Regions from separate parts of the Dokdonia sp. 4H-3-7-5 genome, predicted to be linked through region 1. Evidence: riboswitches for the same ligand, from Rfam matches in the RefSeq annotation. Region 1 holds a riboswitch; the other holds the start of a gene.
The links. Region 1 has a riboswitch for S-adenosylmethionine ahead of KRODI_RS13260 (Na+/H+ antiporter NhaC family protein). Riboswitches for the same ligand answer to the same signal wherever they lie in the genome.
Positions count from the first base shown of each region.

Region 2: it holds a riboswitch for S-adenosylmethionine, as region 1 does, so the genes downstream of both, KRODI_RS03775 (O-acetylhomoserine aminocarboxypropyltransferase/cysteine synthase family protein) here and KRODI_RS13260 (Na+/H+ antiporter NhaC family protein) in region 1, are expected to answer to the same signal.

Region 1 covers NC_015496.1:2,975,005-2,987,608, reverse strand. Annotated here, with positions in the region: gene thiS (sulfur carrier protein ThiS) at 55-258, shown strand; gene thiC (phosphomethylpyrimidine synthase ThiC) at 314-2,173, shown strand; gene KRODI_RS13305 (thiamine phosphate synthase) at 2,281-2,868, shown strand; gene KRODI_RS13300 (hydroxymethylpyrimidine/phosphomethylpyrimidine kinase) at 3,254-4,027, shown strand; gene thiE (thiamine phosphate synthase) at 4,027-4,674, shown strand; gene KRODI_RS13290 (thiazole synthase) at 4,671-5,441, shown strand; gene thiH (2-iminoacetate synthase ThiH) at 5,453-6,571, shown strand; gene moeB (HesA/MoeB/ThiF family protein) at 6,573-7,664, shown strand; gene KRODI_RS13275 (DUF6268 family outer membrane beta-barrel protein) at 7,830-8,723, opposite strand; gene KRODI_RS13270 (peptidylprolyl isomerase) at 9,080-9,508, opposite strand; gene KRODI_RS13265 (hypothetical protein) at 9,836-10,264, opposite strand; SAM-I-IV-variant riboswitch at 10,660-10,756, shown strand; gene KRODI_RS13260 (Na+/H+ antiporter NhaC family protein) at 10,793-12,127, shown strand; gene KRODI_RS13255 (fasciclin domain-containing protein) at 12,383-12,604, shown strand, end outside.
Region 2 covers NC_015496.1:847,546-860,149, reverse strand. Annotated here, with positions in the region: gene KRODI_RS03810 (sensor histidine kinase) at 1-720, opposite strand, end outside; gene KRODI_RS03805 (hypothetical protein) at 854-1,345, shown strand; gene KRODI_RS03800 (GLPGLI family protein) at 1,369-2,208, shown strand; gene KRODI_RS03795 (GLPGLI family protein) at 2,291-3,199, shown strand; gene KRODI_RS03790 (TonB-dependent receptor) at 3,365-6,103, shown strand; gene KRODI_RS03785 (CIA30 family protein) at 6,200-6,742, shown strand; gene metK (methionine adenosyltransferase) at 7,027-8,280, opposite strand; SAM riboswitch class I at 8,720-8,841, shown strand; gene KRODI_RS03775 (O-acetylhomoserine aminocarboxypropyltransferase/cysteine synthase family protein) at 9,021-10,313, shown strand; gene KRODI_RS03770 (alpha/beta fold hydrolase) at 10,388-11,365, shown strand; gene KRODI_RS03765 (aspartokinase) at 11,353-12,441, shown strand; gene KRODI_RS03760 (trans-sulfuration enzyme family protein) at 12,441-12,604, shown strand, end outside.

The DNA of each region.
Region 1 (12,604 bases):
TCATTTCTTTATCGTTTATATAACCGAAGCAAATGCTTCATAATTGTATTAAACATGATAAACATAAAGGTCAATCAAACCTCGTATCAATTTCCAGCACAGGTCACACTAGATCAGATTCTTACCCAACTCGATATTTCGGTTAGTGGGATTGCTGTGGCTATTAATGAGCGCATTATTACCAGATCACATTGGGTTTCTACCATTCCTGATGATGGAGATGCTGTGCTTATTATTAAAGCCACACAAGGTGGATAATAGCTACTTCTAGGCACTTCAAGAGTAGAAAAACATCATTAATTAATCCAGAAAGATGAAAAATAGAGACACTGCGCCTAAGCAAGGCGGCATTACCCGAAATCCATTTCCTAATTCAAAAAAAATCTACGTAAACGGTAAGATTCACCCACAGATTAAAGTGGCTATGCGCGAGATTGCGCTTAGTGATACCGTGGATTCCATGACCAAAAAGAAAACACCTAACGAGCCAGTAACGGTGTATGATACTTCTGGACCATATACAGATCCAAACAAGGAAATCGATATCCATAGCGGTATAGAGCGCATACGTGAGTCGTGGATTTTGGAGCGCAATAATGTAGAACAATTAGACAGCTACTCCTCTACCTATTGCAATGAGCGTCTTAATGATAAGAGTCTAGATCACATGCGTTTTAAGCTTTTAAAGAAACCTTTGCGTGCAAAAAAAGGTGAAAATGTTACGCAGCTCCATTATGCAAAACAAGGAATTATCACTCCAGAAATGGAGTATATCGCTATTCGCGAAAATCAGCGTATCGATGAGATGACGGAGATTAGAAAGCAACATAAAGGAGAACATTTTGGTGCGTCTATTCCTGATAAGATCACGCCAGAATTTGTACGCTCAGAAGTTGCAAGAGGTCGTGCCGTAATTCCATCAAACATTAACCACCCAGAAGCAGAGCCTATGATTTTAGGACGTAATTTCTTGGTAAAGATCAATGCAAATATTGGAAACTCTGCAGTTACCTCGTCCATTGAGGAAGAAGTAGAAAAAGCAGTATGGGCATGCCGCTGGGGAGCAGATAATATCATGGATTTATCTACTGGAGAAAACATACATGAAACACGCGAGTGGATCATACGTAACTCCCCTGTTCCCGTGGGAACAGTTCCTATTTACCAAGCGTTAGAAAAAGTAAATGGCGTTGCCGAAGATCTAACGTGGGAGATTTTTAAGGACACCTTAATTGAGCAAGCAGAGCAAGGCGTAGATTATTTTACCATACACGCTGGTGTGTTATTACGTTATGTGCCTATGACCGCAAATCGTGTGACGGGTATCGTCTCTCGTGGCGGATCTATCATGGCAAAGTGGTGTCTTGCACATCATAAAGAAAGCTTTTTGTATACACATTTTGAAGATATCTGTGAGATTTTAAAACAATACGATGTCGCCTTTTCATTAGGTGACGGTTTGCGTCCAGGATCTGTAGCAGACGCAAATGATGAGGCACAATTTGCTGAGCTAGAAACACTAGGCGAACTTACAAAAATCGCTCGTAAGCATGATGTGCAGTGTTTTATAGAAGGTCCTGGTCACGTGCCTATGCACATGATTAAGGAAAATATGGAGAAGCAAATCGAACTTTGCGATGAAGCTCCATTTTACACTTTAGGGCCGCTTACAACAGATATTGCGCCTGGATATGACCATATTACCTCTGGAATTGGTGCCGCTATGATAGGCTGGTACGGTTGTGCGATGTTATGCTACGTTACTCCAAAAGAACACCTTGGATTACCTAACAAGGAAGACGTGCGTGTTGGTGTAGTTACTTATAAACTTGCTGCTCATGCTGCAGATCTGGCCAAAGGTCACCCTGGTTCACAACATCGAGATAATGCGCTGAGTATGGCACGTTTTGAATTTCGCTGGGAAGACCAGTTCAATCTTGGTCTCGATCCAGAGCGCGCTCGTGAGTATCACGATGAAACCTTACCAGCTGCAGGAGCAAAAGTGGCTCACTTCTGCTCCATGTGCGGACCAAAATTCTGCTCCATGAAAATTTCTCAAGAAGTAAGAGATTTTGCTGCTGTAAATGACATAGTTGATAACGAGGTCATTCAAAAAGGTATGGAAGAAAAATCTAAAGAATTTAAAGCCAAAGGTTCCGAAGTATATCTGTAAAAAGATGTGGGAGTTCCCACGCTGCAAAAGCGTGGGCAGGCTTTCCTTTACAATCTTTTGCCAGAAAAAGGCAAAAGGATTTTCATTACAATCCTTAACTCAAAAACATGATCATCGTACTATCACCAGAAAATAATATCTCTAATGAAGTTGAAATACTGCCTCAGTTATTTAAACAAGGATTAGCATGTTATCATTTACGAAAGCCACATAAAAGTTATGAGGAATATTGCGCCTATATACAGCAGATAGATACTGCATTTCATGACAAGATTGTAGTGCACGATCATCATATGATAATCAACGAATTCAATCTCAAAGGAATCCATTTTAAGGAACAACATCGCATGGATCACATAAATAATCCTGGTAAGTATTTTAAAGGATTAAACATGTTCGGAAAAACGATAAGCTCTTCCTTTCATGATTTGCAAAATCTAGAAGATTGCTATTTTGAATTTGACTATCACTTTTTGAGTCCTGTGTTTGATTCCATTTCAAAGGAAGGCTATAAAGGCCGTGGCTTTGATGTAAATAATAGTGATAAAACAATCATAGCCCTAGGCGGTATTTGTCCAGAAAATGTAGCACAAGTCAATGAACTAGGATATAATGGAATCGCTGTGTTGGGAAGTATTTGGAAAGCAGAGAATCCGTTGCAGAGTTTTAAAAAAATAAAAGCAGTATTTGGATAACATATTTCAAATCAATGAATAATTGGCGTTAAGGATTGAGCGGTTCGACTGCGCTCACCGCAGGCTATATGTTTGAGCTCTTTTTATGAATATTTCATTCATAAAAAAGCGAGTAGTGAAAGCCTGACCTGAAAGGGAACGCCCAAATACAGTTTAAAAAAAGAATAGCAGAGTCAGTTGATAATTTAAAGGCAAGAACGTCACATTTAGAGAACAGGTACAAACAATAAAACAGTTCACGTTAAGGATTGAGTGGCATGTCTGAGCTCTTTTATGAATATTTCATTCATAAAAAGCGAGTAGCGAAAGCCTGACCTGAAAGGGAACGCCCACATAAAAAGCAAAAGAAAACAAGGAACGCCCAAATAAAACCAGTAAAATAATATTGAAAACGAACAACTACATACTAACCATTGCAGGCCTAGACCCATCAAGCGGCGCAGGAATCACTTCAGATATTAAAACCTTTGAAGCGCACCGGCTATACGGTTTATCAGTGTGCACCGCAGTTACGGTTCAAAATGACATCGATTTTAAAGAATGCGTGTGGATTGACAAAGCTGTGATTATTTCTCAAATAGAAACGCTTTTTGAACGGTTTAAAATCTCCGTAGTGAAGATTGGTATTATTCAATCATGGGAAGTGCTCTCTCTTGTTTTGGATAGGTTACATATGCTTAATCCTGAGATAAAAGTCATTGTAGATCCCATCATAAAGGCGAGCGCTGGTTTTGATTTTCATAGCCTCGAGCATCAAGATATTTTGAATAAAATATGGTCACAATGTTATGTGATTACTCCTAATTATGATGAGATCCAACTACTGTATCCAGACCTCAGTGTTGAAAAAACAATATCACACATAAGTAGGTTCACAAACATTCACTTAAAAGGCGGACATAGAAAGGATAAAACAGGCTGGGACGTGCTTTACCACAGTAAAACCGCTGTAAAAAACATTACTCCTAAGGTAGAAAAGGTGTTACAAAAACATGGAAGCGGTTGTGTGCTTTCGGCTGCGCTTGCGAGTAATATTTTATTGCAGCAAGGGATAGAAGAAGCCTCGATAAACGCAAAATACTATACAGAAGCCTTCTTAAATTCAACCGATAACTCACTGGGACAACACAGTTACCCTCCAATGAAAATTAAGTCGTAATGATACCAAAACTACATTATATCTCTCAGGGTAATACGCCAGAAGCGCATCTTGATAACTTACAGAAAGCATGTTCTCATGGTGCAACACTGGTACAACTCCGCTTAAAGAATGTTCCTCTAGATCAGGTACTAATTATAGCAAGAGAAGCGCGAACAATAACCGCACAATATGATACAAAACTCATCATCAATGATCATTATGAAGTAGCAAAAGAAGTAAAAGCAGATGGTGTGCACTTAGGAAAAACCGACTCCTGCCCTACTGTCGCTAGAGCGCATTTATACTCTTGGCAAATTATAGGTGGCACAGCAAATACGCTAGAAGACTGTCTATCATTAAGAGACAAAGGAGTGGATTATATAGGTCTTGGTCCCTTACGATTTACAACTACCAAAAAGAATTTAAGTCCGGTTTTAGGTTATAATGGCTATCACCTAATTACAGAGACATTAAAAACTAAAACTCCCATTATCGCAATTGGAGGAATCACCGTAGATGACGTAACAGATCTACTAGAAACAGGTATTCATGGAATCGCTGTATCTGGAGAAATTACCCATGATTTTACAAAAATAGAAGCCTTCCAGAAATCACTAGGAGCATCATTTAATAAAGAACAACATCATACATTGAATAATATATGAACGATATTTTAAAAATAGCAGACAAGGAATTCAGCTCACGATTATTTACTGGAACTGGAAAATTTAGCGCAGATCATTTAATGAGAGAGGCTTTGATAGCATCTGAGAGCGAACTAATAACCGTTGCTCTAAAGCGTGTAGATGTTGCCAATGAAGAGGATACTATGCTGCAAAGCATTATGTGTCCTCATGTGAATATACTACCTAACACCTCTGGAGTAAGAACTGCAACAGAAGCAGTATTTGCAGCCCAGCTAGCTCGTGAAGCACTAGAAACTAATTGGATAAAACTAGAAATTCATCCCGATCCCAAATACCTTTTACCTGACCCTATAGAAACTCTCAAAGCTGCCAAAGAGCTTGTAAAGTTAGGTTTTGTGGTGATGCCATATATACATGCAGATCCTGTGTTATGTAAAAGGCTGGAAGATGTGGGCGCACAATGTGTGATGCCTTTAGGAGCACCCATAGGCACTAATAAAGGAATAAAAACGGTAGACTTTCTAGAAATTATCATTGAGCAAAGTAATGTGCCAGTAATTGTAGATGCCGGTATTGGTAGTCCGTCGCATGCGGCTTATGCCATGGAGTTAGGAGCTGATGCTGTCTTAGTGAACACGGCCATCGCAGTGTCTAAAAATCCTGTAGCTATGGCAAAAGCATTTAAAATGGCAGTACAGGCTGGTCGCATAGCATACAATGCAAAACTAGCTCCAATAAAAACATATGCAGAAGCTAGCAGCCCGCTCACTTCTTTTCTTAATTAAAACAACCAGTTATGTCTTTTAAAAGCACTTTTGATACCTATGATTGGGATACTGTAGAAAAAGAAATCTATAGCTACACAGCACAAGATGTACGGCATGCTCTTGATAAGGAAAAGATCGATTTAGAGGATTTTAAAGCACTTATATCTCCTGCTGGAAAGGGTTTTCTAGAAGAAATGGCACAACGCAGTCATTCACTTACTAAGAAGCGTTTTGGTAACATCATCCAGATGTATATACCGATGTATCTGTCTAATGAGTGCCAGAATATATGTACGTACTGTGGGTTTAGTATGACTAATAAAATCCCTCGTAGAACACTCAAAGATGAAGAGATTCTAAAAGAGGTTGCATTTTTAAAATCTAAAGGATATGATCACATTTTACTAGTTACAGGAGAAGCAAACAAAACGGTAGGTATTTCTTATCTAAAGAACGCTATTGAGCTCATAAGAGCACATTTTTCAAACATTAGCATAGAAGTGCAGCCACTAGATCAAGAGGAATATGAACAGCTCATTGATGCTGGATTGTATGCTGTGTTAGTATATCAAGAAACCTATAATAAAGCAACATACAAAACGCATCACCCGAAAGGTAAAAAATCAAACTTTGACTATCGTCTCGATACACCAGATAGGCTTGGCAAAGCAGAAGTACATAAAATAGGTATTGGTGCATTGTTTGGTCTTGAAGACTGGCGTGTAGATAGTTTTTATACAGCCTTACATTTAAAATATTTACAAAAAACCTACTGGAAAACTAAGTATTCCATCTCCTTCCCTAGACTTAGACCACATCAAGGAGAAGTACAACCTAAGGTTGAAATGACAGATGCAGATCTGGTACAGCTTATTTGTGCATATAGATTACTAGATGAAGATGTGGAGTTATCTATGTCTACTAGAGAAAGTGAACGCTTCCGAAATAACATCATAAGTCTAGGGATTACATCTATAAGTGCGCAATCTAAGACAAACCCTGGAGGATATGTGGTAGATCCACAATCTTTAGAACAATTTGAAATCTCAGACGAAAGAGATACGGAAGAAATTAAACAAATGATTGAATCTCAAGGGTACCAAGCAGTTTGGAAAGATTGGGATAAAAGTTATTTTGAAATTGCTTAGCATGGAACTAACCACCGCCGAAAAACAACAATATAGCAGACACCTCATTCTAGACGAAATAGGATTAGAAGGTCAATTACAAATCAAAAAAGCAAGCGTTTTAGTCATAGGTGCAGGTGGCTTAGGTTGCCCAGTGTTACAATACCTTACTGCTGCGGGTGTTGGTAGCATTGGTATTATAGACAACGATATTGTTGAACAATCCAATTTACAACGTCAAATTTTATATACTCATGATGATATTGGGAGTAACAAAGCGATATCAGCTACAAGGCGCTTAGAAAAACTCAATCCTTATATTAAATTTGAAACATACCCAATGCGTCTTACTAGAGATAATGCGCTAGAGCTCTTTGCAAACTATGATATTATTGTGGATGGTTCTGATAATTTTGCTACTCGATATTTAGTAAATGATGCTGCTGTATTAAAAAATAAACCTGTCGTGCTGGGTTCTATTTATAAATTTGAAGGTCAGCTGGCCGTATATAATTATAAAAATGGTCCTACTTACAGATGTTTATATCCAACACCACCTAAACAAAATGAAATGCCTAATTGCTCTGAAGCGGGAGTTCTAGGCGCACTAGCAGGTATAATAGGATCTTTACAAGCCAATGAAGTATTAAAAATCATCTGTGGAATAGGTGATGTTCTTTCCGGCAAACTGCTCACCTATAATATGTTAAGCATGGAACAAATGATTTTGGTATTTGATAAGGATACCAGTATCATAGTCAGTCTTCTTGAAGATAAGTACGAGTTACAATGTGAGCTTCTTATTGATAATATGGGAATTACAATAGATGAGATTTATAAACATCCAGATAAATATAATCTCCTAGACGTTAGGGAAGGTAATGAAAGAGCAGTACATCATATTGGAGGCCAACATATTCCTTTAGGCGAGCTACAGAGTAGAATACAAGAAGTCTTACAAACTAAAGACCTGGTTGTGTATTGTAAAGCTGGTGTACGTAGTAAAAAAGCTATCAAATTATTGCAAGAAGAAGATTTTCAGTGCAGGCTTTTATATTTGAAGGGAAGCTTTTTCCAAATGTTATTAATTTTCTTAGTACATCTATCATTTTAGTGTAGATCTCTATTACACTCTTTAAATAATCTTTCAAAAGTTAAAGTCAGTCGCTTATAAGTTGTAGCTGGCGAGCAGTAATTTTTTGATTGCTTCTCTTTAATAAATTAAAAAAGTCCATTCTAAGAATGGACTTTTTATTATTGATATAAAGAATGAACTTCTCTAAAGTCCTAGTCTGTAAATAAAATCTATTCCATAAAATACGCTACTGTCAAATTCATTATTTAGCCTATCACGATCGTCGCCTCCCAATTGGAAAGTAAGCAATTGTGCACCTACCTTATCCCCTTGACGATAAAGACCATAATCTGTAGTATCTAAACCTATTTTTGCTCGAGCAACTAGAGTATTGTCTAAAAAAGCATAGGCTCCAAAAAGTGAAAAACGAATAGACTCCTCTTGCACATAGAGTCTTGATTCTGTAGCACTAAGATTATAAGATTTGATAGAAGTCACTAGATTAGCTCCTAAGCTAAAGTTATCTGTAATCGCATAATTTACGTCTGTACGTATTGGTAAAGTTGCGTTTATAGTAAACTTTTTATCTTTTGACTTATACCATAATCCTATGAGTGGAGTGATTGTTGTCCCGAAATTTTCTGATGATACATAAGCACCAAACTTAAACGAATATTTAGAAGAATAACGCTTCTCTAATAATGCGAGTCCGCCCATTTGAAAATTATCACCAGCACCTTGATTAAAATCTGACGCCAACTTAGGCAAAGCGACATAAGTACCACTCCACTTATTACCATGATCATACTTAATACCTAAGTTAAGTCGGGTCATAATAAGATTAGTTCTCGAGGGTGAAAAATTTAATCCTAATCGTGTATTCTCATAAGTAAATCCTCCTATGATAGAAATATCACTTGTAACAGGAAGCGGGAAGTAAAATTCTACAAAAGTATTATCAACCTCTGTTTCTACTTCTGTATCTACATTGCCTAATGTAGCCCCATTATACGTTACTTTTAAAACATCTAAGTAGTCTTGACTATAAAGCGAAGTGCTAACGAGGATGATAACACAAAAGAGTAATAATTTTTGCATAGAGGTGATTTTAAATAATGAATTGATTAGTTTAATATTCTATTTATAATTCAATAATTTACTATTTTTTTTAAATTATAAACAATTAATTATTGTAATAATACATTATTTATAATCGAAATTTCTGTTGTTAGGTGCTTAAAAACAGTAATTGAAACTTAAATCTTTTTATAGGATATATTAATTTCTTTTATGGATGTTCATTTCAAAGAATTTTAAGTAATGATTATCGTGTATTTGAAACGTGGACTTTAAGAACCTGGTTTATATAAGTTTTTCATAGTTACGAAAGTGTTATCCATAAAAAAAACGCCCTAGCATAGCTAAGGCGTTTTATATCTTATAAAAATCGTGTATTATGCGATTTCTAGTAATTCAAGTTCAAACTCGAGAGTTTGTCCTGCTAGTGGGTGGTTTGCATCTACAATGATGTGATCTTCATTTACTTCAGATACACGTAACTGCTGCTCAGAACCATCAGGTCTAGAAGCTACTAATATAACTCCTACTTCAGGTTTGATTTCTTCAGGTAATTGTGTTTTGGGTACCGTTTGAAATAACTCTTGTTGTACGTCTCCGTATGCTTCTTCTTTAGTTATAGTAACCGTTTTCTTCTCGTTAACCGCCATATCTATTAAAGCATTCTCAAATCCTGGGATAAGTTGACCTTTTCCAAGTTCAACCTGTAAAGGTTCTCTTTGTAAAGAGCTATCAAACACCTGTCCATCTTCTAATTTTCCTGTGTAGTGTACTTTTACTACATCACTTTCTTTTACTTTACTCATAATTACTTGTTTTTAATCCAATTATAATTTACAAAACTACAAGAAGAAAATCGGCTTACGAAGGAATCCATCAATGAATCTAAAGACTGTAAAAGCTTGTACTGTGATATGTAGTTTTACGATGATTCATAATAACCAATATTATCTCAAAAATAAAGGCCTGACACCCCTGCCAGACCTTTATAAACTCAAAAATCGTGAGCCCCTCTCACGATCTTGATTCATTTGAATTGTGCGCAAAACTACTCTTAATCACAGAGAAGCTTGAACGCTATTCAATAAGATACTAGTGCAATTGGTTATCTTTTACTGGTTGAAAATTGATTATTAGATCTTATAAAAATTGCTTATTTCATATTGAGCCAACTTAGGAATAGCTCCTGTAAATACTTTTACCTCCCAGTGACTCAAATGCGGCATCATTTCCATAGGATGCTCAAAGAATATCACATTATCTGCCTTTGTAAACGTAGCAGATGGAATGATATAAAAAGCTCTTGGAGCATCCTCTATGACTGTCACTAAACCTAAAAAACGGTGTCCTGCAACCTGTCCATAATCAAGCTTTTGTATTTTAATATTTTCCTCATCTTCTACTTGGATAGAACGTAGTTGTAGCTCGCTTGTTTTACCCGTAGGTGCTGTGATGAGAAAGTCAAGGCCTGCTACTCTATTAGTATCTGGCGCAATGGTAAAACCAGCTTTCGAGAGTTCGCTTGTGACAAAATCTATTAGTTGTAATGTGTCGTTTTTCATAAAGGGGTGCAAAGATAATTATTTCTTAAAAAAAGTAGGATTGCATAACCACTATAACGATGTACTAAAAAGGTAAAGAAAATGTACTTCTAGATGGATGTTACGCTTTCGCGAAAGCGTTAAAAAACTTAAAACGCACATAAAAAACTAATTATACAGGTCAACTATATCATAAATAAAGGATTGATGAGTCTATTATAAAAATAAATGGGTTCTCTTGTATTGTAAGTGGGATGATATCGTCAGAGTACAAATCGTTTAAAAGAATATCAATCTTATAAATGACTGTATGCAAGTACAAATTATACTTTCAGCTATTTAATTACATAAATATTGAAAAATTAACCTTTTTTAAGGTTTAGAATATTATTTGAACACTAGTTTTGCACCCTTAAATTATTTATCAAGAATCTCAATTAGGAGATAGCAACCTGCAATAACGAGCAAGGTGCTAAATAGATAAGCCAATTAGTTGGAAACAATGTTAACTCATACTTCTATCTAAATTGCTATTATCTCCTTGCAAGAATGAAGAAGAACATGACACAGACTACACAAATTTTCCCAAAATTTTCAGCCCTAGTTCCGCTATTTGTATTTGTAATAACATTTTTAGGAGTTGGTATTTATCAAGATGACTTCTATGCGCTGCCTGCCCCTATGGCGGTTATTGCAGGAATCATCGTGGCTTTTATAATGTTTAAACAGACTATAAATGCTAAGATTGACATCTTACTTAAAGGTTGTGGTGATGACAAAATTTTAACCATGTGCCTTATTTATTTACTGGCTGGGGCATTTGCCGCAATTACTAATGCTACAGGGAGTGTGGATGCGATTGTAAATTTAGGCTTAGATTATATTGCGATACAATATATCTACGTAGGTATTTTTGTCATTGCTGGGTTTTTATCGGTTTCTACAGGGACATCTGTGGGTGCAATTGTCGCGCTAGCACCCATTGTGGTAGGTTTTGCAGATAAAAGTAGTGCAGACCTTGCCATACTTTGTGGTGCCTTGCTAGGTGGTAGTATGTTTGGTGATAACCTCTCCGTAATTTCAGATACTACGATAGCTGCGACCCAATCTCTGGGTACAAAAATGAGTGATAAATTCAAGCAAAATATAAAAATTGCTGTTCCCGCAGCGCTCATTACTATTGCTATTTTTATTTTTCAAGGAGTAGATCTCACAACAGATGTAACAGAGACCGTTGTTTATGAATATGATGTAATTAAAATTGCACCTTATGTCCTTGTCATTATTCTCTCTGTCATAGGACTCAACGTTTTTGTAACGCTTCTTGTAGGTGTACTTGCAGCAGCATTGTTAGGTATTATTTATGGTGATTTTACGATTATAGAGTCTACAAAGATTGCTTATACAGGTTTTACAAATATGACGGAGATTTTCTTATTGTCACTACTTACCGGTGGTCTTGCTGCTCTTGTGGCTAGTAATGGCGGGATTGAGTTTATATTAGTGAATATCAAAAAACTTATCAAAAGTAAAAAAACGGCACAATTAGGTATTGCTGCGTTAGTGAGCACTATCAATATGGCAATTGCAAATAACACGGTATCTATTATTGTTGCTGGTCCTATTGCAAAAACCATTAATGATGAATATGCCTTAGACAATAAGAAAACAGCTTCCATTCTAGATATTTTTGCATGTATCTTTCAGGGCTTACTTCCTTATGGAGCGCAGGTTTTAATGATTCTAAGTTTTTCAAAAGGTAATATCAATTACTTAGATCTTGTAGGTAATACTTGGTATTTACTATTGCTGTTTGTAGTTACCATCTTATATATCATCTTTAGAAGTGATACAAAAAAGCACGCTTTCGCGAAAGCTGCATAAGTACATCGCAAAGCACAATGTGAGCACTACGAACGTGTTGCATTCATATAAAAAAAATTCCAAAAGCGGAAAAAGAGATACTCCAAACAAAACTTTTTTTTAGCCAAATTGCCTCTTTTCTTATATAAATTGGCAATTCATAAGAATTTAGGGCTTTATTGTTAAACCTATCCCAAAATCAAACCCTACTGAGAACCGTACGGGAAGTTGCTGCGTTATATATGTAAATCTAAATAACACAAACACTAAACAATTATGAAAACAGTAAACGTATTATCAATGGCACTTTGTGCAGGACTTTTATCACTAGCTTCATGTGAAGGCTCAAAAAATGTTGGTAAAGAGGAAGTATCAAACCAAAAAGAAATGATGGATGATAAAATGTCTGAAGGTAAGGACATGATGGACGATACAATGTCTGAGGGTGAAGACATGATGGATGAAATGACAGTAATGGTAGGTGGAGCAGCAATGTAT
Region 2 (12,604 bases), 1.3 Mb from region 1:
TGCTTTCCTATCAATACCGATAGCTTTGAGTTGATTTACAACAATGGTGTCAAGTCTTTTTACATCTATTTGATCATCTTTAAAAGAGACAATAATTTTTGTCGTAAGATCTGTAAGAGCACTTAAACGAGTTGTGTCTCTAATGATTGAGTCTAAGGCTTTTTGATCACCTTCTCCTTTTTTCTTGTTATTTCTTAAGACGTTTTGCTCGATTCTATTGTATAAAGAATCAACGACCTCTTGATTATCACCAGTGATTTTCCACGACGTTCTTCTAGAAGAATTAGGGGAAACTTTCTCTAGGGTTTTTGAAAAACGCTCCTCAACTTTTAATTTAGATTTATTTATGATACTATCAATTTGATGAGGACTGGCTCCTTGAATCGATAAAAAGCCATTTGCATTTGAGGTGTCATTTATTGTGATACCTGTTACACGTTTGTTAATGGTATCAAGGCTTTTTATCCAAGAGGAAATACCAGTTCTAATACCGTCAGTGTCTGGGGTGTCATCTGAACTATATAAACCTAAAGTATTTCTAATAGCTACTTCCTCGTAGTAAGCATCTACTGCTTGATTGAGAGATAATTGTACTTCTCTTTTAAGTTGTTCTTTTCCAGACTCATAATTTTTATAGTTCCAATAGATCTGTATAGCAAGAGTTATGAAAATAACAGTGGCTATTGAATAAATGATATAAGTGTATCTATTTGATTTCATAATTCAAAGATGCTTTATAAGGAACTTTAAAACAAATCGGTTAACACTCGTTAACGGTTGTTAACTCAAATAGCCGATGATCTTCTCCATATTTGTACTGTTCAATAAACAAACATTTTAAAATCAATCTATTATGAAATCTATGAAAACGGTTATTGCAATTTGTTTTATTTTAGTCGCTACTGTGACTTCGGCTCAAAACACAATAAATTTAAAAGATAGTACTCTGACTGTTTCAGAAAAGAGACAGGAGGGTAGCTCACTTAAGTTGCTTGTAAAAAGTTTAAAACAGATAGGAGAAGAAGATATTCTTTTTCACAAGGACAGTCTCAAGCATTACAAGAGTAATGTATCTACCACATACAAAATAAAAGATACTACAGACAATTTTAAGCGTGTATTAAGAAGATTTAAAGACAGCACGCATCAACCTGAAGTTTCTTACCATATACACATAAAAGATACGATTACGCTTGAAAATTTTAAAGATCTCCAGATCCCAGAATTTGAAAGTTTGAAAGAAAATTTACGCAGCTTTGTCACTACACTTCAAGAAAGTTCAAAGTTAAAAGAGCTAGCAGCCGCTTTAAAAAAGCTCAAACATTCAAGTGATTTAAAAAATTAATAAAGATTAAACATCAAATAAGGATGAAAACAACAATCATAACGGTAATTATATGTATGTGCGCTTTCGCGAAAGCAAACTCACAGCAATTAAGTGGTGTAGCAACCTATCAATCACAACGGTCTATCGATCTAAAGCTAGACGAAAACAAGGCAAAAAATGTTTCGTCAGAAATGCAAAAAGAAATAGAAGAACAATTAAGAAAGCAATTCCAGAAGGAGTATATACTCACTTTTAAAGGTAAAGAGTCTTCATATCAACAAGAAGAAAGTCTTGCTGTACCTACACCTTCTTCAAATGGAATAAGCATTACTGTGACCGGAGATAAAGGAGTGACATATCGCAATCTTGCAGAAAACCTCCTTTTAAAAGAAAGTGAAATTATGGGGAAACTTTTTTTAATAAAAGATTCTCCCAAAAAACCAGAATGGGTTCTAGAAAAGGAGGTGAAAAACATAGGAGTATACACTTGTTTTAAAGCTACTATCTCTGAAGAGTATGAGCAGCCATCTTTTAATGAAGAGACAGGAGAGGAGGAGGAGTCTGTGACTAAGACTAGAACAATCACTGCATGGTACACACTAGATATACCTGTAAATCATGGCCCGGATGAGTACTGGGGATTACCTGGCTTAATACTAGAAGTGAGTGATGGTAAATTCTCACTTATGTGTACAAAAGTAGTTTTGAACCCAAAAAAGGGAGTGCAAATAGTACTGCCAGAAAAAGGTAAAGAGGTTACCAAAGATGAATTTAATAAGATTCAAGAAGAAAAAATGGACGAAATGATGGAGCGTCAAGGAGGTAAAAGAGGAAAGAATGGTAGTCGTGTGTTTACAACCACAGAAATCATACGCAACTAGAGTTCTTAAAATTTTCTTAAAATTTGAATACCTTTCAAACTATGCGGTACTTTAAAAGTCTAAAGTATAAATAATTAGAAATATGACTCTTAAAATATCTCAGTGGTTGTGTGTTGCGTTTGTAACGCTTACAATAAGTACAGCCGTTCAAGCACAGAAAATAGAAGGTGTTGCAACTTACCAAACCAAGACTACGATAGATATGTCGCGCTTTAATCGTGGTGGGCAACAACTAACAGAAGCTCGTAAAAAACAGATTGCAGAGCGCATGAAAAGCTTTTTAGAAAAGGAATATACACTGAGCTTTAATAAAGACGAGTCTTACTATAAGGAGGAAGAACAACTTCAAGCACCTGGACAAGGTGGAGGTGGACGTGGTTTTGGAGGAGGATTTACTCAAGGAGGGATTTACTCTAACCGTGCATCAAATGATTATGCTCGTGAAAATGATATGATGGGTAAGATTTTCTTAGTAAAAGACACCTTAAACAATTTAAACTGGGAACTCGTAAAAGAGAGTAAAGTAATAGGGCAATATCCAGTTTTTAAAGCGGTAGCGACTAGAAATATCGAGCAGAACATGTGGAGTCGCATGGGAAGAGGAGCGAGACAAGGGCAGAGAGATCGTGAGAAAAAAGAAGATAGTACAGCTACTGCTAGTACAACAAGCGACATTGAAATAGCAGAAGAGGAACCTAAGACAGAAACTATAGTTGCTTGGTACACACCTATGATCCCTGCGAGTCACGGACCAGATGAGTTTGGTGGTTTACCAGGACTCATTTTAGAGCTTAGCACAAACAATACGACTATCCTTTGTACAAAAGTGGTACTTAATCCTAAGGAGCCTATTGCTATCGAGCCTCCTGTAAAAGGGAAAGAAGTGAGCAGGGAAGAATACCAAGTCATCGTTGAAGAAAAAGCAAAAGAAATGGCAGAACGTTTTGGCGGAGGTAATAGAAGAGGGCAGCAAGGAGGAAGACGTTTTTAAAATTACGTAGACTTTCATTTTAATGAAATTATAAAAAGCTTATCAAAATATGAAAGCGAGCAAACAATAACATCAATCAATATAATGATCATACCTTATATCTTTTGATAACAGGTGTGACTAATCCAACCAATCCAAATGATACTAAAAAAAATAATTTTGGTAATGCTTCTCGCATTACCCTTGACGCTCTTTGCCCAGTCTATAACGCTTAGAGGCGTTGTAAAAGATTCAATAGGGTCGCCACTTGAATTAGCAAATATCATCGCTACAAATAAAGCCGAAGGTACATTAGAATCTTATGGTATTACCGATGCATCAGGACGCTACCGCCTTGACCTTACTACAGGGATCACCTATGATATTAAAGTGAGTTACTTGGGATTGCAATCTGTAAATGAAGAAATAAACGTTGCTCAAGATGCCCAAGATATTACTAAAGACTTTACGTTAAAGGAAGATCCTAATCAGTTAGATAATGTGGAGTTGGTATATGAGATGCCTGTTACCATTAAAGGTGATACTATTGTTTATAACACGGATAGTTTTACAAATGGAAATGAGAAAAAGCTAGGTGATGTACTCAAAAAGTTACCAGGGATAGAGGTTAATGATGATGGACAGATAGAGGTAGAAGGAAAGGTTGTCTCTAAGGTGATGATTGAGGGTAAAGATTTTTTTGATGGAGACTCTAAACTTGCTACAAAAAATATCCCTGCAGATGCACTTAAAAAGGTTGAGGTTCTTAAAAACTATAATGAGGTCTCTCAAATGCGAGGTCTAGGTAATGATCAAGATAACGTCGCGATTAATATACGTCTTAAGGAAGGTAAAACAAATTTCTGGTTTGGAGATCTTACAGCAGGTGCTGGTGATGGAGAGAAGTTTAGATATTTAGGTAAAGCAAAACTATTTTACTATAGCCCTAAAGGGAGTATTAATATTATAACAGATTTTAATAATACAGGAGAGGTTCCATTTACGTTTAGAGACTACTTTAATTTTACCGGAGGTTTTAGAAATTTTAATCAGCGAGGTGGGACTTCTTTTAATGTAAGTGATGGTGGTCTAGGTTTTCTTACCACTCAAAATAATCGTGCAAACGAGATTGAAACGGGTTTTGCAGCGGCCAACTTTACATATACGATTAACCCGAAATGGGATATAAGCGGTCTTGCGTTACTTTCAGATAACAAGACAAACTTTGTAAATAACTCGCTAAATACATTTATCAATCAGGGATTTACACAAGGTTTCAATGAGAGTACAGATCAGCGCAATCAGTTAGGTATGGCAAAACTGAGTTCTGTATATAAGCCTAACGCAAACTTGCAGTTTGATTATGATGTGCTCGTAAAAAAGTCCAAGCAAACAGAATTTTCAGACGGTACTAGTATCGTAACACGAGATGGAGCTGTACAAGAAGATGTGGTAGATCAAGACAAGGAGAATGAACCATTTTCTATCAATCAGAATGTAAATCTGTACTACACACTTGATGAGAACAACATATTCTCAGGGACTATCCAGCATTTGTATCAAGATGAAGATCCGTTTTATAATGCTACGCTTTCTCAAGAGCCATTTACAGCGCCTGACCCAGCAGATATGACAAATGAAATAAGCGCTATCGATTTTATGCCTGGTGCAAATGGTCTTTTTGATATCAATCAAAACAAAAATATCAAAACCAATAAGCTAGACGCAAAATTAGATTACTATTACATCCTTAATAAAAAGAGTAACATTAATATTACTGCAGGAACAACCTTAAGTCGCCAAGACTTTAATTCTAATCTATTTCAAATTTTAGAAACAGGAACGGTAGATGATCTTACCGAGACACTAGATGGTACTATTATAGGTAACGATGTTGCATTTAACTTTAGTGATGTGTTTGTAGGACTTCACTATAAACTTAAAACGGGAATTTTTACAATTACTCCAGGATTGACATTACATAATTATACTACAAAGAGTGAGCAACTAGGCACAACAACAGAAGATAGTGATGTGAGACTACTGCCAGACTTATTTACGGTATTAGATTTCTCTCAAGGGAAAAGTTTACGAGTAAACTACCAGATGACAGCGCAGTATACAGACGTAAATAATTTTGCCGAAGGCTTATTATTTAATAACTACAATAGTTTATATCGTGGTAACAGAGAGATAGAAAATGCTATCTATCACAATGCAAGTATCAATTACTTTAGCTTTAGCATGTTCAACTTTACGAGTCTCTTTGGAGGAGTAAATTATTCTCGCAGAGTAGATCCTATAAAGACTTCTGGGTCATTTGTAGGGATAAACCAAGTAGCTAGTCCAGTAAACAACACAAACTTTGCAGATGAGACATTAAGTGCTAACGCACGTTTCTCAAAACGTTTTAAGAAGTGGAAACTTAACGTGAGTGCAAATGGAAGCTATAGTGATCTTAATAACATTATCAACGGTGAAGATAGAAACACAAAAAACCTAACACAGAATTATAGAGCAAGTGCAGAGACAAATTTTAAAGAAGCGCCAAATTTTGAAATAGGTTACAACTTTACAAGCACAAACTCTGATAATGGTGTGACAGATAGAACCTTCTTTACAAACAGACCTTTTGCAAACGCAGAGTGGAATTTCGGTAAAGGCTTTACATTAGGTGCAGACTGGAGTCTTTATAATTATGATGATAATGATGATAGTACAGAGATTGATAATATGTATTCTTTTCTAGAAGCAAACTTGTATTACCAGAAGCCAGATAGTCAGTGGGAGTTCCGTATACAGGCTACAAATCTCTTGAATGTGGACACCATTTCAAGTAACAATGTAAATGATTTTACAATCTCAAATACAGAGTATTTTGTGCAACCTAGAATCGCAATGTTTACGGTGAAGTATAATTTATAACGAGTATGCTAAGGCTTGTGGCTATCTAGCTCGTTAAAAGTCTTTTAAATTGAAGGATTAAGCTTTCGCGAAAGCGTAACTTTAAAGAAAAAAGCTATGAAATATCTCTTAGCCTTACTGATCACAACTACTATGAACACGACAACACTCTCTTTTAATTTTGGAACCTCTTGTGATAATTGTGATGACTGGTTCGTCGTTCTGGACGGTGTTATGGGAGGATTATCTACAGGCGAGGTGGAGCAATCTGCAGAAAGTATCATCTTTCGCGGAAGCGTAAGTCTTGAGAATAATGGAGGTTTTGCATCCTTGAGAACTCCGTATCAATCTTATGACTTATCGCCATATACCAAAGTAACTGTGCGATATAAATCTACAGGGCAAGACTTTGCACTTACGCTCAATAAGTACAAAAGATTCTGGAGACCGAATTATAGAATCAATTTGCCGATAACAGAAGGTGAGTGGAAAACTGTCACTTACAATCTTTCAGATTTTGGAACATATAGACTTGGTGAACCTTTGGAAGGTCACCCAGACAAAGATGACCTAGCATCAATCATTCGCCTCGGACTGATCTCAAATACAAAAGCTGCTACAGATTTTGAGATTGAAGTAGATAAAATCGTATTCGAGTAATTACATCTAAGTCATTTCGAGCTTGTCGAGAAATCACATAACAGTGAGAAGACTAAGTAATTGTAATTGGAAATCAGTCGTCATTTCGAGCCTGCCGATAAATCAGATAATAGTGGGAATGCTGGGTAATTGTAATTGAATGTCATTTGTCATTTCGAGCCTGTCGAGAAATCTCATAACAGTGAGCGCATGCGAGTGATAATAAATCTAACGCATCGCTATTATGAAAACACAAAAACAAAAAAGGGAGCCATTAGGCTCCCTTTTTTAAACATATAAGTCAACTATAGGTTGAAAGCTTCTTTTACTTTCTCTACATAATCAAGTTTTTCCCAAGTAAATAATTCTACTTCGATATTCTTTTCTTTACCGTCAAAGCTCTTGAAGGTTTTTGTAACTACTTCGTTTGTACGTCCCATGTGTCCGTAAGCGGCAGTCTCGCTATACATAGGAGAACGTAGCTTTAACCTGCTTTCAATAGCAGCTGGTCTCATGTCAAATAGTACAGTAACTTTCTTTGCAATCTCACCATCAGATAAGTTTACTTTAGAAGTACCGTATGTGTCTACAAAGATGCCCATAGGCTCTACAACACCAATAGCATAAGAAACTTGAACAAGAATTTCATCTGCAACTCCTGCAGCAACAAGATTTTTTGCAATGTGACGTGTTGCATAGGCAGCAGAGCGATCTACTTTTGATGGATCTTTTCCAGAAAAAGCACCACCTCCGTGAGCTCCTTTACCACCATAAGTATCTACAATAATCTTACGACCTGTAAGACCAGTATCTCCGTGAGGTCCACCTATTACAAACTTCCCAGTAGGGTTAATGTGATACTTAATATCATCATTAAAAAGGTTTGCAATATTTTCTGGTAATAAACCTACTACGCGAGGTATTAAAATATCTTGAATATCTCCACGTATGCGACCTAGCATTGCTTCGTCTTCATCAAAATCATCATGCTGTGTAGAAACTACAATAGCGTCAATACGTTGAGGTACGTTTTCATCACTATACTCTATAGTCACCTGCGCTTTTGCGTCTGGGCGTAAATAAGTAATCTCGTCATCTTCACGACGTAGGTTACCTAGTTCAATAAGCAACTTATGAGAAAGCTCAAGTGCCAGTGGCATAAAGTTTTCTGTCTCCTTAGTAGCGTAGCCAAACATCATTCCTTGATCTCCTGCTCCTTGCTCTTCCTTAGTATCGCGATCTACACCACGATTAATATCGTCAGACTGCTCGTGTATGGCAGATAATACACCACAAGAGTTTCCGTCAAACATGTATTCACCTTTCGTATAACCTATTTTGTTAATGGTTTCACGAGCGATTTTTTGAACATCTAAATAAGCACTAGATCGTACTTCACCAGCAAGTACTACTTGTCCAGTGGTAACTAGGGTCTCGCAAGCAACTTTAGATTGCGGATCAAAAGCGAGAAAATTATCAATAAGTGCATCAGAAATCTGATCTGCAACTTTATCTGGGTGTCCTTCAGAAACAGATTCTGAGGTAAATAAGTAAGCCATTTTTTAATTTTTTGTCAAGAAGTAGATTTGACGTATGCTGGGTAGAAACATAACATAAGAAACGTTAAAGTCTTACGTTTGATTTTAGCCATTTTTTATTGAGGTTGCAAGCAGTCAAATCTGTCCTCGTAATTTTGGCACAAAGGTAAAGAAACTTTAATAATATAAACAATCCATTATCCTACCAATTTAGTAGGGTTATGTTATTGTTTTGTGAAAATTTGAAGAGCAAATTTAAAGCTCTCATAACCTAGATTAGAATATTATACTGTAAAAATAATTTAAGCTGAATATTTTACTGAAATAGTGGTTTTAATAAAACTTTTTAGAAAAAAATTCTAAAAAGTTTGTTTTTGTAGATTTGTTTTTACAATATTTGTGCTCACAAAGTTCAATGACAGTTCAGATTTTCGCGAAAGCGCATTAATGAACAGAATAAATGTTATCAAGAAAGGCTGAGGGAATGACCCTATGAAGCCTTAGCAACCCTTTCACTTAGAAAGAAGGTGCTACATTCTACCCAAGAATCGCTCATTACCGAAACTTGAGGATAGATAACATCGAGCAAGTACCTCACGGGTATGCGCTTATGTTTTTTCTTATAATATTTTTCTTTAAACATTTCCTCGACCTTGAGATAAGGGTTCGTATTGGAAATATTTGGCTTTTGTTTTTAATCCGTTCACACGAAGTGAATGGCTAAAATTAATCCTAGTAGTACTGGGACAAAAAAGAGAAAAATGAGTACACAAAAATTAGCAACCAAAGCGTTGCACGCAGGACACGATTATGCAGCAAATGGAGGAACTCGAGCGGTGCCTATCTACCAGAGCACGGCTTATGTTTTTAAAGATGCAGACCATGCAGCAAACCTATTTAACCTGTCTGAGCCAGGTTTTATTTACACACGTCTCAATAATCCAACAAATGATGTGCTGGAAAAGCGCCTTACAGACATAGAGGGCGGACTAGCAGCTGTCGTGACCGCCTCAGGAACTGCGGCCATTAACACGACTTTACTTACGTTACTAAAGCAGGGAGATCACATTGTAGCTTCTAGTAGTCTTTACGGAGGCACATGGAATCTTCTCAGTGTGACATTACCTCGCTTTGGGATTACAACAACATTTGTAGATCCTTCAGATCCTAAAAATTTTGAGAAAGCAGCCCAGGAAAATACGAGAGCTTTCTTTGTAGAGTCATTAGGTAATCCTAAGCTTGATGTATTAGATTTAAAAGGTATTTCCGCTTTCGCGAAAGCGCACAAAGTCCCTTTCATTGTAGATAACACCGTAGCAACACCAGCGCTACTCAACCCATTCGAGCACGGTGCAGATATCGTGATTCACTCTCTTACAAAATACATAAATGGTAATGGTACCGCACTAGGCGGAGTTATTATAGATGCAGGTAAATTTGACTGGAGTAACGGTAAATTTCCAGAATTTACAGAGCCTTCCGCAGGATATCATGGCCTAGTTTACTGGGATGTGATTAAGGAAGCATCGTTTATTGCTAAGGTGCGTATAGAAGGATTGCGTGATCATGGTGCCGCTTTGAGTCCATTTAATGCATTCCAAATCTTACAAGGTTTAGAAACACTAGAACTTAGGTTGCAGAAACATTCAAAAAATGCGCTTGAACTTGCAGAGTGGTTACAAACTCGTGATGAGGTGGCATGGGTAAACTATCCAGGTCTTGCTTCTAGTAAGTACAACGACCTTGCAAAACAATACTTGCCTAAAGGACAGAGTGGGATTGTGACCTTTGGTGTAAAAGGAGGTTTTGAGAGTGCAAAAACAATTTCAAATGAAACTAAACTTTTCTCACTGCTAGCAAATATAGGAGATAGTAAATCGCTCATAATTCACCCTGCAAGTACAACCCATCAACAGCTTAGTGATGAGGATCAAGTAAGCACAGGCGTGACTAAAGATTTAATACGTCTTTCTGTAGGTCTTGAGGATATAGCAGATTTAAAAGAAGATCTCGTAGCAGCATTTGCGCGAGTAGATAAAAACGTCTTAGTGTAATTAATCTTAGTTAATTAATTAGTGCGGGAGTCCCCTATTCATAGGGACTCCCTTTTTTAACTTATAGATAGGCTATGCTTTTACACATTGATTTACAAGATTTTAAAACACACTCGGGATATACGTGTCATTTACATGTCACGTATCAATTATTTGGTGAGCCATTAGGTACAGCGCCTGTCGTGCTAGTAAATCATGCGCTTACGGGAAACTCTTCTATAACTGGAGAAAACGGTTGGTGGAGTGACTTGATTGGTGTAGATAAAGCGATTGACACAAGTTGCTATACCATACTTGCCATGGATATTCCTGGGAATGGTTATGATAATAATCAAAATCATCTTGTGCTTAATTATAGAGCATTTACTAATAGTGATATTGCAAAGGTTCAAATTGCCTTACTTGAGCATTTAGATATTAAAAAACTCTTTGCCATTATAGGAGGTTCGCTTGGTGGTCAGATTGCTTGGGAACTTGCAACACAAAGGCCTAATCTTGCAGACCATCTTATCCCAATAGCGACAGACTGGAAAGCGACCGACTGGGTGATTGCGCAATGCCACATTCAAGATAGTTTATTAAATCATTCTCAGAAACCTATCTATGATGCACGCATCCATGCGATGACTTTTTATCGTACGCCTGCCTCTTTTAAAGAAAAATTTAATCGCACTAAAAAAGAAGCTTCTTTATATAATATTCAAAGTTGGCTAGATCATCACGGTAAGCGATTATCAGAACGATTTTCTATTGCTTCTTATAAATTAATGAATCAATTATTGCTTACGGCAGATATTACAAAGGGTAAACAAAGCTTTAATGAAGCAGTGAGCCAACTTACAGCAAAAGTGCACCTTGTCGCAATAGATACCGACGGACTTTTTCTAGCAGATGAGATATATGACACTCACCTTGCGCTACAAGAAACTGGAATTACGTCTAGCTATCATGAAATAAATTCCATCCATGGTCACGATGCCTTTTTAATTGAATACGAGCAGCTCGCTGCTATCGTACAACCTATTTTTCAAAAACAGTTATGTCACAAATAAATATAGTCATCTTTGGGATCGGTAATGTGGGGAGCACCCTCATCACGCAGATCACAGATTTTAATAAAAAAACTACAAATAGAAAGCTCAACATTTTTTGTATTGCAAATTCTAAGTTGGCGCTATTTAAAGATAACGTCACCTCTGGTTGGAGTTCTAATTTTGAGACCGCAGCGCAGCCTTATACGCTAGATGATATTTACGCTTTCGCGAAAACAATAAAAGAACAAAACGATAATGAGCACACGCAGGAACAAGAATTTGTAGCAGTAGATGTAACGGCTAGCGCAACCTTTGCAAATAACTACATAGACCTCGTAGAGCATGGTTTTCATATCGTGACGGCAAACAAAGTTGCAAACACACTGTCATACGATTTCTATAAAAAGTTGAGAGCATCTCTTACACTTAATAAGAAGAAATTTGGTTACGAAACAAACGTTGGAGCCGGATTACCAATTATAGAAACCATTAAAAACCTCTATGAAAGTGGAGAAGAGATCCATAAGATACGAGGAGTCTTTTCTGGATCATTAAGTTACTTGTTCAATAATTTTTCTAAGGAAGATAAAGACTTTTCAGATATACTACTAGAAGCAGACGCGCTTGGACTTACCGAGCCAGACGCAAGAGAAGACCTTTCAGGGAAAGATGTTGCTCGCAAGCTATTAATTTTAAGTAGAGAGATAGGCCTTGGAAAGGAGTTTGGAGATGTAAAAATTCAATCTTTAGTGCCTAAGGAACTTAATGGAAAAACTACTTTATCACAGTTTCGCGAAAGCGTAAAAACACTTGACACCATTTTTACAGAGAGTAAAAGTAAACTTTCAAAACACGAAGTGCTACGTCACGTGGGAGAACTCAATGTCAAAACGCAAGAACTCGAGGTAAAACTAGTACAAGAATCTAAGTTTACAGCACTAGGTCAAACGCAAGGGGCAGATGCTGTTTTTGAGATTTATACCGCTTCATATGGAGATCAGCCGCTTGTGATTCAAGGGGCGGGAGCTGGTAAAGCGGTTACGGCAAGAGGTGTTTTAAGTGATATAATTAAAATAACGCAAAGCCTTAATTAATGAGCAAGCATCACCCAGAAACACTTGCTATACGCACGCAACTTGAGCGCTCTGTGCATCAAGAGCATGCCGCGCCGGTATATCTCACTTCGAGTTTTGTATTTGACAGCGCCGAAGAAATGAGAGCCTCTTTTGCCGAAGAAAAAAAGCGTAACATCTACAG